Granulosicoccus antarcticus IMCC3135: one gene and its partner. The protein of the gene in region 2 interacts with the protein of the main gene of each other region in a pairwise test. Links are inferred from orthologs where the notes say so. Each region holds a gene or a part of one and is shown on either strand. Other genes may lie near its edges.

Region 1 (3,564 bases), 500 kb from region 2 along the record:
TCCTTATGTGTCGTGGCAGCGCCACTGATGACCAGGTATTCATTCTCTGACTGGCGCGTAACCGTCAGATCAGCCTCAATACCACCGCGCTCATTAAGCCAATGTGTGTAGACAATCTTATCGGCACTGACATCGATCTGGGCGGTACAGATACGCTGCAATACATTGGTTGCATCACGCCCCTGAACCAGATATTTCGAGAATGATGACTGATCAAACAAGGCGACAGTTTCACGAGCCGCCGCGTGCTCACTCGCTGAATAGTCAAACCAGTTCTGTCGACCAAAGCTGTACTCGTACTTCGGTTCCACGCCAGCAGGGGCGAACCAATTGGCGCGCTCCCAGCCCGCTACCTGGCCAAAACAGGCATTGTGATCCAGCATGCGCTGATGAACAGGCGACAGACGTGCATTACGCCCCGTTTCAAACTGACGGAAGGGGTAATGTTTCTCGTAGAGCAAGCCCAGGGACTCTTCAGCCCGCTCGGCAGCAAATGCCTGCGTCCCCATGAACGGGTACATACGCCGTATGTCATTACCCCAGAGATCCATCGGAGAGTGCCCGTTATGCATCCACTCGGCGCACACCTTGCCAATACCACCCGAGCTCTGTATGCCAACAGAGTTCAGTCCGGCGGCCACGAAATAACCGCGCACTTCAGGTGACTCACCGACATGAAACTGATCATCGGGAGTGAAGGACTCAGGGCCACAGAAAAAACTGCGCCACCCCACATCGCCCAGCATCGGCACCCGGATCATCGCATCTTCGAGCACCGGCATCAGCTGCTCTTCCATGTGTCCCGGCAGTTCGTCAAAACTGAAATCCTCAGGAATACCCTGCTGCCCCCACGCAACCGCACGCTTTTCGAAAGCACCAACCAGCAGCGCGCCAGCGTCTTCCTTGATATAAACGCATTTATCGTGATCGCGCAGCACTGGTAGATCCGGTGTAACCAACTCATGCTTTTCCGTTACCGCGTAATAATGCTCACAGGCATGCAAGGGAATATTGACACCACTTTTGCGACCCAGCTCACGGGCCCACATACCACCGCAATTAACCACGAAATCGCTTGCTATCGTGCCTTGATCGGTCTGGACACCCGTTACCCGGCCACCCTCAATCAGCACCTCATCCACACGAACCCCCTCCAGACAGAGTGCCCCCTTCTGGCGGGCCCCCTTGATGAACGCATTCGTGATTTCGATGGGATTACCCTTGCCGTCATGCTCTACAAAGGTGCCACCAATCAGCCCACTGGTATCAATCAACGGAAACAGGGCCTTGACCTCCTCAGGAGTAACGGTATCCACACGTGTCACGCCAAAGGCATTGTTCATGGCAGCTACCCGGCGCAGCTCTTCCCAGCGGGCGGCGCTGTGTGCAATGTTCAGGCTACCCACCTGGCGAAACCCGGTGGACTGCCCGGTCTCCACTTCCAGCTCGTGAAGCAGCCGCATGGAGTATTCAGTCAGGCGGGCATGGCTTTCATTGGCTCGCACCGTACCAATAAGGCCTGCCGCATGCCATGTGGTACCGCAGGCGAACTGTTTGCGTTCCAGTAGTACGACATCTTGCCATCCCAGTTTGGCCAGATGGTAAGCAACACTGGCCCCGGTAATCCCTCCGCCAATAATGACGGCACTTGCCTTGCTCGGAAACGATTCTGACACTTGATGATTACCCGAAGTTAAGTGGAAGTGGGCGACAAGCCCCACTCCCTTTTAACAAATTTACGGATAACTCTCGACCGACAGAAGCCGCCAGGCGATAGTGCCAGCTGATGAAATCAGCGTTCTGGCCTGATTTTCAACCAGATTACAGGGAAACTTTTCGTAAATTCAGAGGGGCGCTCAAGTATCCACCGGTCCAATTCGACCGGACTTACCCAGCATCCGTCATCAATTTCCTCTTTCTGCAGAGTCAGTGACTGATCCGAGCGTACGGTATAGATCTCGGTGAATTCAAAGCCGTTACCCACTTCAGGCAACAGATGCCCTACGCAGTCCAGCTGATCGACACTGACCTGTACACCGAGTTCTTCAAACAGCTCACGTACGGCACAGGCCTCATACGTTTCACCGCTATCAACATGACCAGCGGCACTGGTATCCCACAATCCTGCGCTATTGTCTTTGTTCATACTGCGCAACTGAACGAAGATCTGCCCCTCGGAATTGAACAGTGCAATGTGCGCCGATCGATGCAGATGTTTTTCACGATGGACCTGATCGCGGGGAGCTTTCCCCACGACCTTGTCATTTTCGTCGACGATATCCAGCCATTCAATCATGCAACGACACTCTACCGAAGTGAACCTCTACTTCTTTATCCAGCATTGGCTCGTAACTGACGCTCAAGCTTCTTGACGTGTTTTTGCAGCTCCGCGTCATCATTGAGACGATCACGAAAATAACGCTGATTGCGGCTCATGGTAGTCAGATCCCGGTTGAAGCGCTCCGCCATGGCAGTCAGGCTGGCCACTTCAAGCTCCATCGCCAGATAGGTGATGGTTTGCCGAATCCGGCTTTCGTGACGGGCACGGCTTTCACTTTTCAAGGCTGCTTCTTTGATACTTTCGAACTTGCACACCTGCTTGACCAGTTGGTTCAGCGTCATCAGGCGTGGAGTCGGCTTGACCGGCTTGAGGGCCTTTTTCATGAATTTGGCGCCACCTAGCAGACGCCCGCCATCGGTGCCCCGCGTCAGATCCTGACGCTCGCCTTCGTCTTTTCCAGCATCGACGAAACGTGCAAAGGCTTTCCTGGACGCCTTGTCGGTCTTGCCAAACGTATCAAGCACCGTTGATGTAGTCAGCCAGGCTGGCTGCTTATCGGCAAGCAGGTAGGCCTGATGACTTGTCCACTTGGCTGTGTCTGCCGATTTCGCATTCGTGTTTCTGAGCGGGTTGTTATGTATGAAGCGAACCAGATCGTTGAGGTAGTCATCAGGATCGATCAGAATGGCTTTGTAGCGCCCCTGAAACAGTGCCCCTTCGCGCTGATGCTGCTTGTTGAAATAGCGCGTGTACCGAAACGATAGGTTCTGCATCACCTTTGACAAGGGTGCCTCACCGACCTGAATGGCCATCTGCACGTGATCCTTTGCCCAGCAGTAGGCATGCAAGGTGTGCCCGAAACGCTGGGCGCCCTCCTCTATCAATGACTCCCAGGCACGTCGATCAGCAACGTTCTTGAAGATTGTCTGCTGGTCGAGTCCTGTCAGCGTCACGTGATAGACAGCGCCGGTGAAGTGAATCCTGGGTTTTCTGGCCATGGTCAATTAAGATTATGATTTAGCGTGCGAGCAAAGAGACGGGTGTCAACTTACCACTCTTGAGACATCCACAATATACTGAAGTTCTTGTCCGGAATACTTTACAGGGTCAATACTTGTATTTCGAGTAATACGTACTCAAATGTACCTATCTGATTATTGGTGCTTTCGAAAACTTCTCACCCACAGGTACCACCGTAAATTACGCCCTCTGGGCGCTGATGTCATACACTAATATAGCGTTGGCATGATTATACGCTGACAAATGATGTGTTCTCTGCAGGT
Region 2 (7,826 bases):
TGCTGACCGGATTCGCTCAGATCCGGTTCTTCAAGCGCATGTTCAGAGTGCTTTCCAATAGCAACCAGTCTGGCGATCCTAACGCTATATCGGCTCGCGAGGCGCTGCTGGTTTCTGTCGGTGGCAGAGTCGGCGGTGGCAATATTGCAGGGGTGGCAGTTGCCATCACACTGGGTGGGCCGGGAGCTGTATTCTGGATGTGGGCTATTGCCCTGGTCGGCATGGCAACCAGTCTGGTGGAATGTTCGCTGGCACAGTTGTACAAGACTCGCCAGGCCGATGGCAGCTTTCGTGGTGGACCGGCGCGCTCCATTCTGCACGGTTTGGGCCAGGAGTTCCGCTGGTTGGCTATCGTCTATGCGGTGTGCCTGTTGTTGGCTTTTGGTTTGGGTTTCAATGCCTTCCAGGGCAATACCGTCGCTGGTGCCATGCAAGACAGCTTCGGTCTGGACCGACTCTATACGGGTAGTTTTCTTGCGGTAGTGACAGGTCTGATTGTTTTTGGTGGTATGCGTCGTATCGCCAAGGTATCCGATGTCATCGTACCGGTAATGGCCATCAGCTACATCACGATGGCACTGGTTGTCATTATTCTGAACATCACCTCCTTGCCTGCTGTCATCGCATCGATCTTTTCCAACGCCTTCGGTTTCGAAGAAGCTGTCGGTGGCGGCATGGGCGCCGCTATTGCACAAGGCCTGCGTCGCGGTCTGTTTTCCAATGAAGCCGGTCTCGGTTCAGCACCGAACGTTGCAGCCACTGCCGATGTGCGACATCCCGTGAGTCAGGGCATCACACAATCGTTCTCTGTTTTCATCGACACTATCTTCATCTGTAGCTGTACAGCATTCATTATCCTGCTGGGTGATGTCTATGTGCCTGGTGCCGAAGGGGTCGATGGGATTGTGCTGACACAGCAATCACTGGTCGCTCATCTAGGGTCCTGGACGCAGTACTTTCTGTCGATCATGGTGTTGTTGTTTGCCTTCAGTTCCATCATCTACAACTACTATCTGGGTGAGAATGCCATGACGGTCATCACCAAGAACCCGATGGCTATCAATGTTCTGCGACTGGTCATCATCGGTATCGTTTTTCTGGGTGCGACAGCACCAGATGCGACCGCTGTATTCTTCTTCGCTGATCCGTTGATGGGTCTACTGGCGGTGGTGAATCTGATCGTTCTGATGATGCTGCTACCGACTTGTCTGCGTATCCTCAAGGATTTTCGCAAGCAACTGGATGCGGGTGTGGCACGACCCGTTCTGAATCCGGATGACTTCAGCGATCTTGATATTGATCGCACTGCATGGACTGGAAAGGTTCCAGACTAGAGTCCGGCAGCTAGTCATCAGTGAGAGGGATATCAGTTCAGATGAGCTGATATTCCCCTTGTCATTGAGACCTGTGCCGTGCTCCTGACGCACGGCACAGTCGTTCACTCACAATAATCACGATCTGGTCCGGATTCAGTTATTATTCTGCTCTCACCCCGCTCAAGGGTGCCGATATGAAGGCGGAAACGTAACGTGAACGATGACGAGCACCATTACCTTGTCATAGGCGGTGGCCAGATGGCAGATCACTGGTTTGCCTACCTCGGTATGCAGAATTTTTCCTGTTCCAGATGGGCACGCTCAACTCATGATGTGGCAACTCTTGTCTCGTTGCTGGATACAGCAGATCATGTTTTTCTGGCCATCTCCGATGATAGCCTCGAATCCTTTCATGACGAACACCTGAAGGATTATCACAACCCTGTCTACCATTTCAGCGGTTGTCATGTGTCCGGCAAAATGTACAGCTGCCATCCACTAATGACGTTCGGCAAAGCACTGTACGAGCCTGACATTTATCGAGGCATGACCCTGGTGCTTGAATCCGAGCACCTGCAGAGTGCAGGCTTGTTCAATCGATTTCCCAATACCATCGTCAGTATTCCCGCCGCCAGCAAGCCGCTGTATCACGCCTTGTGTGTGATGTCCTGCAACTTCCCCCAGATTATCTGGTCTCAAACGCTTGCACAGTTTGAAGAACTTGGCATTGCTGCGGACTCTGTGCAACCCTTGTTGCTGACAACTTTGCGAAATTCTATAAAGAACCCGCGTGGCAGTATTACTGGGCCGCTGGCCCGTAACGATAAATCGACCATGAAAAAGAACATCCAGTCGCTGAAGAGCGATTCGGAAAAAGAGCTGTACCGAAGTTTCATGAAGTTGATGGATTGTCAGGGAACGTAAAACAAACTCATTGAGATCGGTACCGGAACCGGACGGGTTTCGAACAATCATCATGTCCATTAACGTGAGCACCGAATTTGAAAATCACAGACTTCATCGAATACAAGCAGACAGGCAGAAAAATATCGATGCTGACCTGCTACGATTTCTGGACCGCAAAAATCGTGGACAATTCCTCGGTGGACTGTCTGCTGGTGGGGGACAGTCTGAGTATGGTCATGCATGGGCATGACAGTACTGTTACTGCAACCATGGAGATGATGGAGCTGCATACACAAGCGGTGTCACGAGGAGCTTCGTCAAAGTTCATTGTCGGCGATATGCCTTTTCTGAGTAATCGTGGCTCGCTGGACAAGAGTCTGGATAATGTTCTGAGATTGATGCGAGCGGGTGCCCATGCGATCAAGCTTGAAGGCGTCAAAGGCAATGAGGCTCTGATACAACATCTGGTGGAATCAGGAGTGCCGGTCATGGGGCATCTGGGCCTTATGCCACAGAGTGTCAACACCCTGGGTGGATACAAGGTTCAGGGCAAAAACCAGCAACAGGCAGATCAGATTACCGAACAGGCCTTGCTGGCTCAGGAGCTGGGGTGTTTTTCCATAGTGCTTGAATGTGTGCCGGAAACGTTGGGAAAATCGCTGAGCCAGGCCTTGCAGATTCCTGTCATAGGTATCGGGGCTGGTGTTGAAACCGATGGCCAGGTACTGGTCATGCAAGACATGCTGGGAACCTCTGAGCACAAGGCCAGATTTGTCAGAACGTACTGTAATTTGCAGGAAACTCTCACACAGGCGTTTGACCAGTTTGATAACGACGTCAAGGCGCAGCAATACCCGAACGCCGATGAAAGTTATCCATCATGAATATCCATGAGAGTGTGGCGCAATGGATGGCGGCAGCGGATGCCAGTGATCCCCGGACGCGTGGACTGGTTCCGACCATGGGTGCCCTGCACGAGGGGCATGGGGCGCTAATTGCTCAATGCGTGGAGGAGAGTCGACAAAGTGTCGTGACCATCTACGTCAATCCTACCCAGTTTGAAAATCCTGACGATCTGAGCAATTACCCGGATAGCCTGCAGGACGATATCCGCTATCTGGAAAGCCTGGGTGTTACGGATCTGGTCTTGCCGCAATACAAGGAACTGTACCCTTTTGATTTCACGATTTTTGTGGACGAGTCGCAGGATTCGATGGTGCTGTGTGGCAAGAACAGAACGGGACATTTCAAGGGCGTACTGTCTGTCGTCATGAAGCTTATCAACCTGACGCAGGCCAGGCGCGTGTATTTTGGCAAGAAGGATTTTCAGCAGTATCGTCTGGTCAGTAAAATGGTCGAAGCCTATTTCATGCCGACAATCATTATCGGGCATGAAACCGTTCGGGACGAATATGGCCTCGCCCTGAGTTCTCGCAACCGGCGTCTGAGTCCCTCTGAGCTCACTGTTGCCAGGCAGTTGAATGTGCTTTTGCAAGACAGAGCGCTGTCGAGCTCCGAGGTCTCAATACAACTCGACAAACTGGGTTTTCGCGTGGATTACTGTGAAGAACGCTGGGGCCGACGATTCGTTGCAGCCCATCTCGGAGCAGTCCGCCTGATCGATAATGTGGCGATGGCAGAGAGCACTCTCTAGCTTATCGTTGAACGCGTGAGGAGATCAATTACGCGACAGTAAAGCGAGTAGATCATCGCGCCACTGAATCCATGCCGCGGATTCGCTCGGCCATGTCGGACTCTGATCACCGTGGGCGACCGCCTCGCCGAGCGCCCTGGGTATCAGAGTTTTGATCAACGCATCGGCTTCTTCAGGATGACGTTGCCGGGCAAGATGGTAGAGCTCCGCATCTTGCAAGCCGCGATGCCAGGCTTTGAGTCGCATGGACGGGATAGGTCCCGGGGCTGCCGGGAATCCAATGCGCGGCAATTGATTGCCGGGATAGACCATGACACCGTTACCGACTCGATCATCGTCAGGTTTGTAGCTGGGTTGGGCGAAGGGCAGCTCATCATTGCCCAGATTGACCGCCCACATCAATTGACCCTGCAGGCCATATCGGGCACCGATCACACCCCAGCTACGCATGTCGGTACCTGGCAGGTTGATACTGTGTCCGCCCACGGCAGGATGACCACTGTGATAAAACCAGGCTTGTTCACCCAATGCCATACGCTGGGCCAGGAACTGAGTATTGGCAGCATGTGCATTGGGTGCCCAGAGGCGCACTCGATCTACCAGGGTGGTTTGCGGATCTTTCAGCCAGACAGTCGGATCGGAGTGACTGGTCCACATCAGATCGATTGCCGGTTGTTCGCGGCCATTGGCAGTTGTCCCCTTGTCAATGGCTTGCTGGATATGCTGCATGTCGCCATGGACTCGGGCAATGTATTGATGTCGCTCAGGTGCTGATTCTGCAAGTTTTGTCGGACCATCAACTTCATCGAAGGCATAGGCAAAGTATCGAGTGTCCTGCCAGCCATTGGTGTTGACCAGATCCGCCCAGACGTCAGCTCGCAGTGTATAGGCAGCGAGTTCCGCCTCGCTCATTGATTCTTCGACCGTGACATCATGTTCCTGTGTCCACGGTGTTCGCCAGATGCTGATGGGGGTGTTGGTCCCTGTGCCGACATAACCTTGCGCTTTGCTGAAGAGCTCGCCGCTGAGCGCTGGTTGATAGGCGGCCAGATAATCCTGCCAATCCTGAGGGCTTACCGGCTCATCTGGCGTTCGTTCGATAAAGACCATACGATGCTGATGGGCGAGTGTCTGGTAGCACTGTGCCATCTGTTGCCAGTTCTGCTGGCTGCGATCATCACCGACGCCTTCAAGCCGATAGGAGCGATAGATTTCGCCAATTGCATCGATACTTGTACGATGCGGTATCGTTGCATCAATCACTGACAGCAGTACGGGTAACTCAATGCTGACTGGCGAGTCCGACTCGGATGCCGGCGCATCGTCGAGCATATCTGTTACCTTGATTTTTATGAGGTGCTCGCCGGTGAGCGCATCATCGGGTATGTACATCTCAACCCAGACACTCTGATTCAGGCCTTTTGCAGGAAGACGAATGGCGTCGAAGAGTTCGGTATTATCGGTTCCGCATTGTTGTTGCCGGGGAATGAGTGCATCCGGATAATCTGCCGGATAGGGTAGTACCCGGGTTGCAGGTCCCCATCGATAGCCCGCATTCTTCACTCGCAGATAATGAGCCTGATACAGCGAAGCAGGAATGTCGCTGTCTGCGATGTCCACTGAAACCCGGTTCGTCGAGCCAAGGTCTTCACTGCGCAGTATCAGCTGAAACCCGATGGTTTCATTACGAGCCACTGTCCAGTGAAGGCGCTGGGGGCTGGAGCTGGCCAGATCGAAGCGCGGATGTTCCAACTGGCTGATGCCATCGCGGGTAATTCGTGCCATGTCGCTGGCAGCGCAGACAACCAGACCAGCAGGGCTGCTCAGACAACTATCGTCATAGACGGGGGCTGGTTTGTGTATCAGTCCCCAAGTGCACAATGCCAGGACCGGCAATGCCAATAAAAATTGCCGTGCTCGGCGGCCTGTCGTCGATACGATAAGTGGCATGCAGTTTTCAGTCGATTCTGGGTTATTGAGTAGCAGGTACCGTGCTTTATGGCCCGTGAGGGGGCGGGCGTTTCATCTCAAGATTATAGCGGCTCGGCCGTTAGTTCAATTTAAGTGAAATGTTGACAATTGCTATCGATGAACAACATTCCGCTGGTTGCGAAGCTGGCTGTTATTCCTGTCGTCCTGATTCTGGCACTGGCTGCAACCTGCCTTGCTGTGATTGATAATATCAATGCCTCGCGTGAGGATGGGTTGTTGATCGATATCGCCGGCCGGCAGCGCATGCTCAATCAGCGCTATATTAAAGAAGTGCTGGTTGCCGCCCGGGCAGAAGAGCCGGCACGGCAGCTTGCTATTGAAAAAAGCGAGCAGTCGATCGGATTGTTCCAAACGACTCTGAGCCTTATGACTGATGGCGGGGAGTTAGCTGTCAGCTCCACCGATGGCGTGACGATCATCCATACCCTGAGGCCACCAGTTTCGCAGAAACTGCAGTCTATCCTGGTTGCTAACCAACAGCTCATGCCATTGCTTTCTGACGAAGCCAGGAATCTACTGGATGCGCCTGCGGACAGCGTTGCCGCCAGCCATGAGTCCTTGCTGGATATCTCGGCACGCTTGCACATACAAGCCAGCCTGGTTGTGGACACTCTTGTAGCCTTGTCCAGAGATAAAGCCGATGACCTGATTCGAGTCTGCCTGTGGATCAGCGCCGTGGCGGCACTGGTCAGTCTGCTGATCAGTTGGCTGACCGGACTCAGCATAGCCGTGCCGGTCAATAGAATGCAGAAGGCTCTCAAGAGAATGGCATCAGGCGATTTGTCTCGTCCTTTGAATATGACGAGGAAGGATGAATTTGGCAGAATTTCAGCAGACCTTGATGCACTGTTAGAGGGGATCAGTGTCGCGTTAGGTAGTCGGCAGGTTCGGTGGGATGAAGTGGGTACCTTCTTTCGCGATCTGAGAACAGACTTGCAGCAAGTGCGCGCCATCATTACGCAGTCCCCCTCACCAATGATGCTGGTAAATAGTGCCGGGGAAATAACTTATGCCAACCCTGCTGCCGCCAGAGAGGCGGACCAATTACATGTGGCAGGCCATTTGCCGAAAGTTCTGGACCCTGCGAACTTTCTGTCGCAGGGCGGGCTTGCACTGGCGGAGTTGTTAGCCTGTTGCAAGGAACAAAGTCGGTTACCGTGCTCTCTGCGGGTAGACCTGGGTTCTGAGAAGTTCAATGTGAATCTGGAGCCGATTCATGACACCGACGCAGATTCAACAGAGGCCTTGCTTACGTGGCAGAACATTACCCACGATCTGGCTCGGGGAAAAGAGCTGACTCAAAGCAATGCGGCTGCGGTGCTGAGCGCGCAGAATCTGAGTGCTCTGGTAGATCAGATACGCCAGGTTGTGCAATCGGCGGCTAATGGCGATCTAAGCCAGAAAATCGATGCCATGGCGGATGAGTCACTCAATGCCATTGCCGCCACCATCAACGAATTTCTGGCATCGTTGAACAAGGATTTTGCAGCAATCAATGCCCATACCATTGAGTTGCTTGCCTGCTCTGTACAGTTGAAGAGAAGTGCTGTGCAGATTGAACGTAGCGCAGCCGATTCCAACGGGCACTGTGTCTCCGTGGCGCGGAGCACGGATGGTGTGAACAAACTGATGCGCAGTGCCGCAACAACGACTGAAGAGATGAATTCATCGATCAACGATATCTCTGGCAGTATGCTGGGTGCTGATAAAGTGGTGTTTGATGCAGTGACACTTGCACGAAGCACCAGCGATACCATGCAGAAACTCTATGCATCAAGCACGGATATCGGCAGCGTGTTGAAGACAATTACCACCATCGCCGAACAGACAAACCTACTGGCTCTGAATGCGACCATCGAAGCGGCGCGAGCCGGAGATGCAGGAAAGGGGTTTGCCGTCGTAGCCAATGAGGTCAAGGAGCTGGCCAAGCAGACGGCGCTGGCCACCGATGAAATCGG

The links. Proteins that work in one complex are often made in the same cells at the same time.
Region 1: the proteins of IMCC3135_RS05695 (region 2) and IMCC3135_RS07840 interact in binary tests that used the Escherichia coli proteins (3 or more experiments, as listed by UniProt). The link is inferred for Granulosicoccus antarcticus IMCC3135 from one-to-one orthologs.

The regions. Positions count from the first base shown.
Region 1 is NZ_CP018632.1:1,832,662-1,836,225, reverse strand. Bases 545-3,374 are described here. They hold IMCC3135_RS07840 (NUDIX hydrolase), read right to left. Parts: upstream 2,297-3,374; coding sequence 1,793-2,296; downstream 545-1,792. Other genes in these bases: IMCC3135_RS07835 (transposase), read right to left, coding at 2,332-3,279; IMCC3135_RS07845 (GcvT family protein), read right to left, coding at 545-1,676. In the rest of the region: more of IMCC3135_RS07845, read right to left, coding at 1-544.
Region 2 is NZ_CP018632.1:1,329,040-1,336,865, forward strand. Bases 2,023-4,989 are described here. They hold IMCC3135_RS05695 (4-phosphopantoate--beta-alanine ligase), read left to right. Parts: upstream 2,023-3,102; coding sequence 3,103-3,876; downstream 3,877-4,989. Other genes in these bases: IMCC3135_RS05685 (Rossmann-like and DUF2520 domain-containing protein), read left to right, coding at 2,023-2,240; panB (3-methyl-2-oxobutanoate hydroxymethyltransferase), read left to right, coding at 2,318-3,106; IMCC3135_RS05700 (DUF4091 domain-containing protein), read right to left, coding at 3,901-4,989. Also shown: IMCC3135_RS05680 (alanine/glycine:cation symporter family protein), read left to right, coding at 1-1,334; more of IMCC3135_RS05685, read left to right, coding at 1,530-2,022; more of IMCC3135_RS05700, read right to left, coding at 4,990-5,661; IMCC3135_RS05705 (methyl-accepting chemotaxis protein), read left to right, coding at 5,965-7,826. UniProt on the Escherichia coli protein: Catalyzes the condensation of pantoate with beta-alanine in an ATP-dependent reaction via a pantoyl-adenylate intermediate.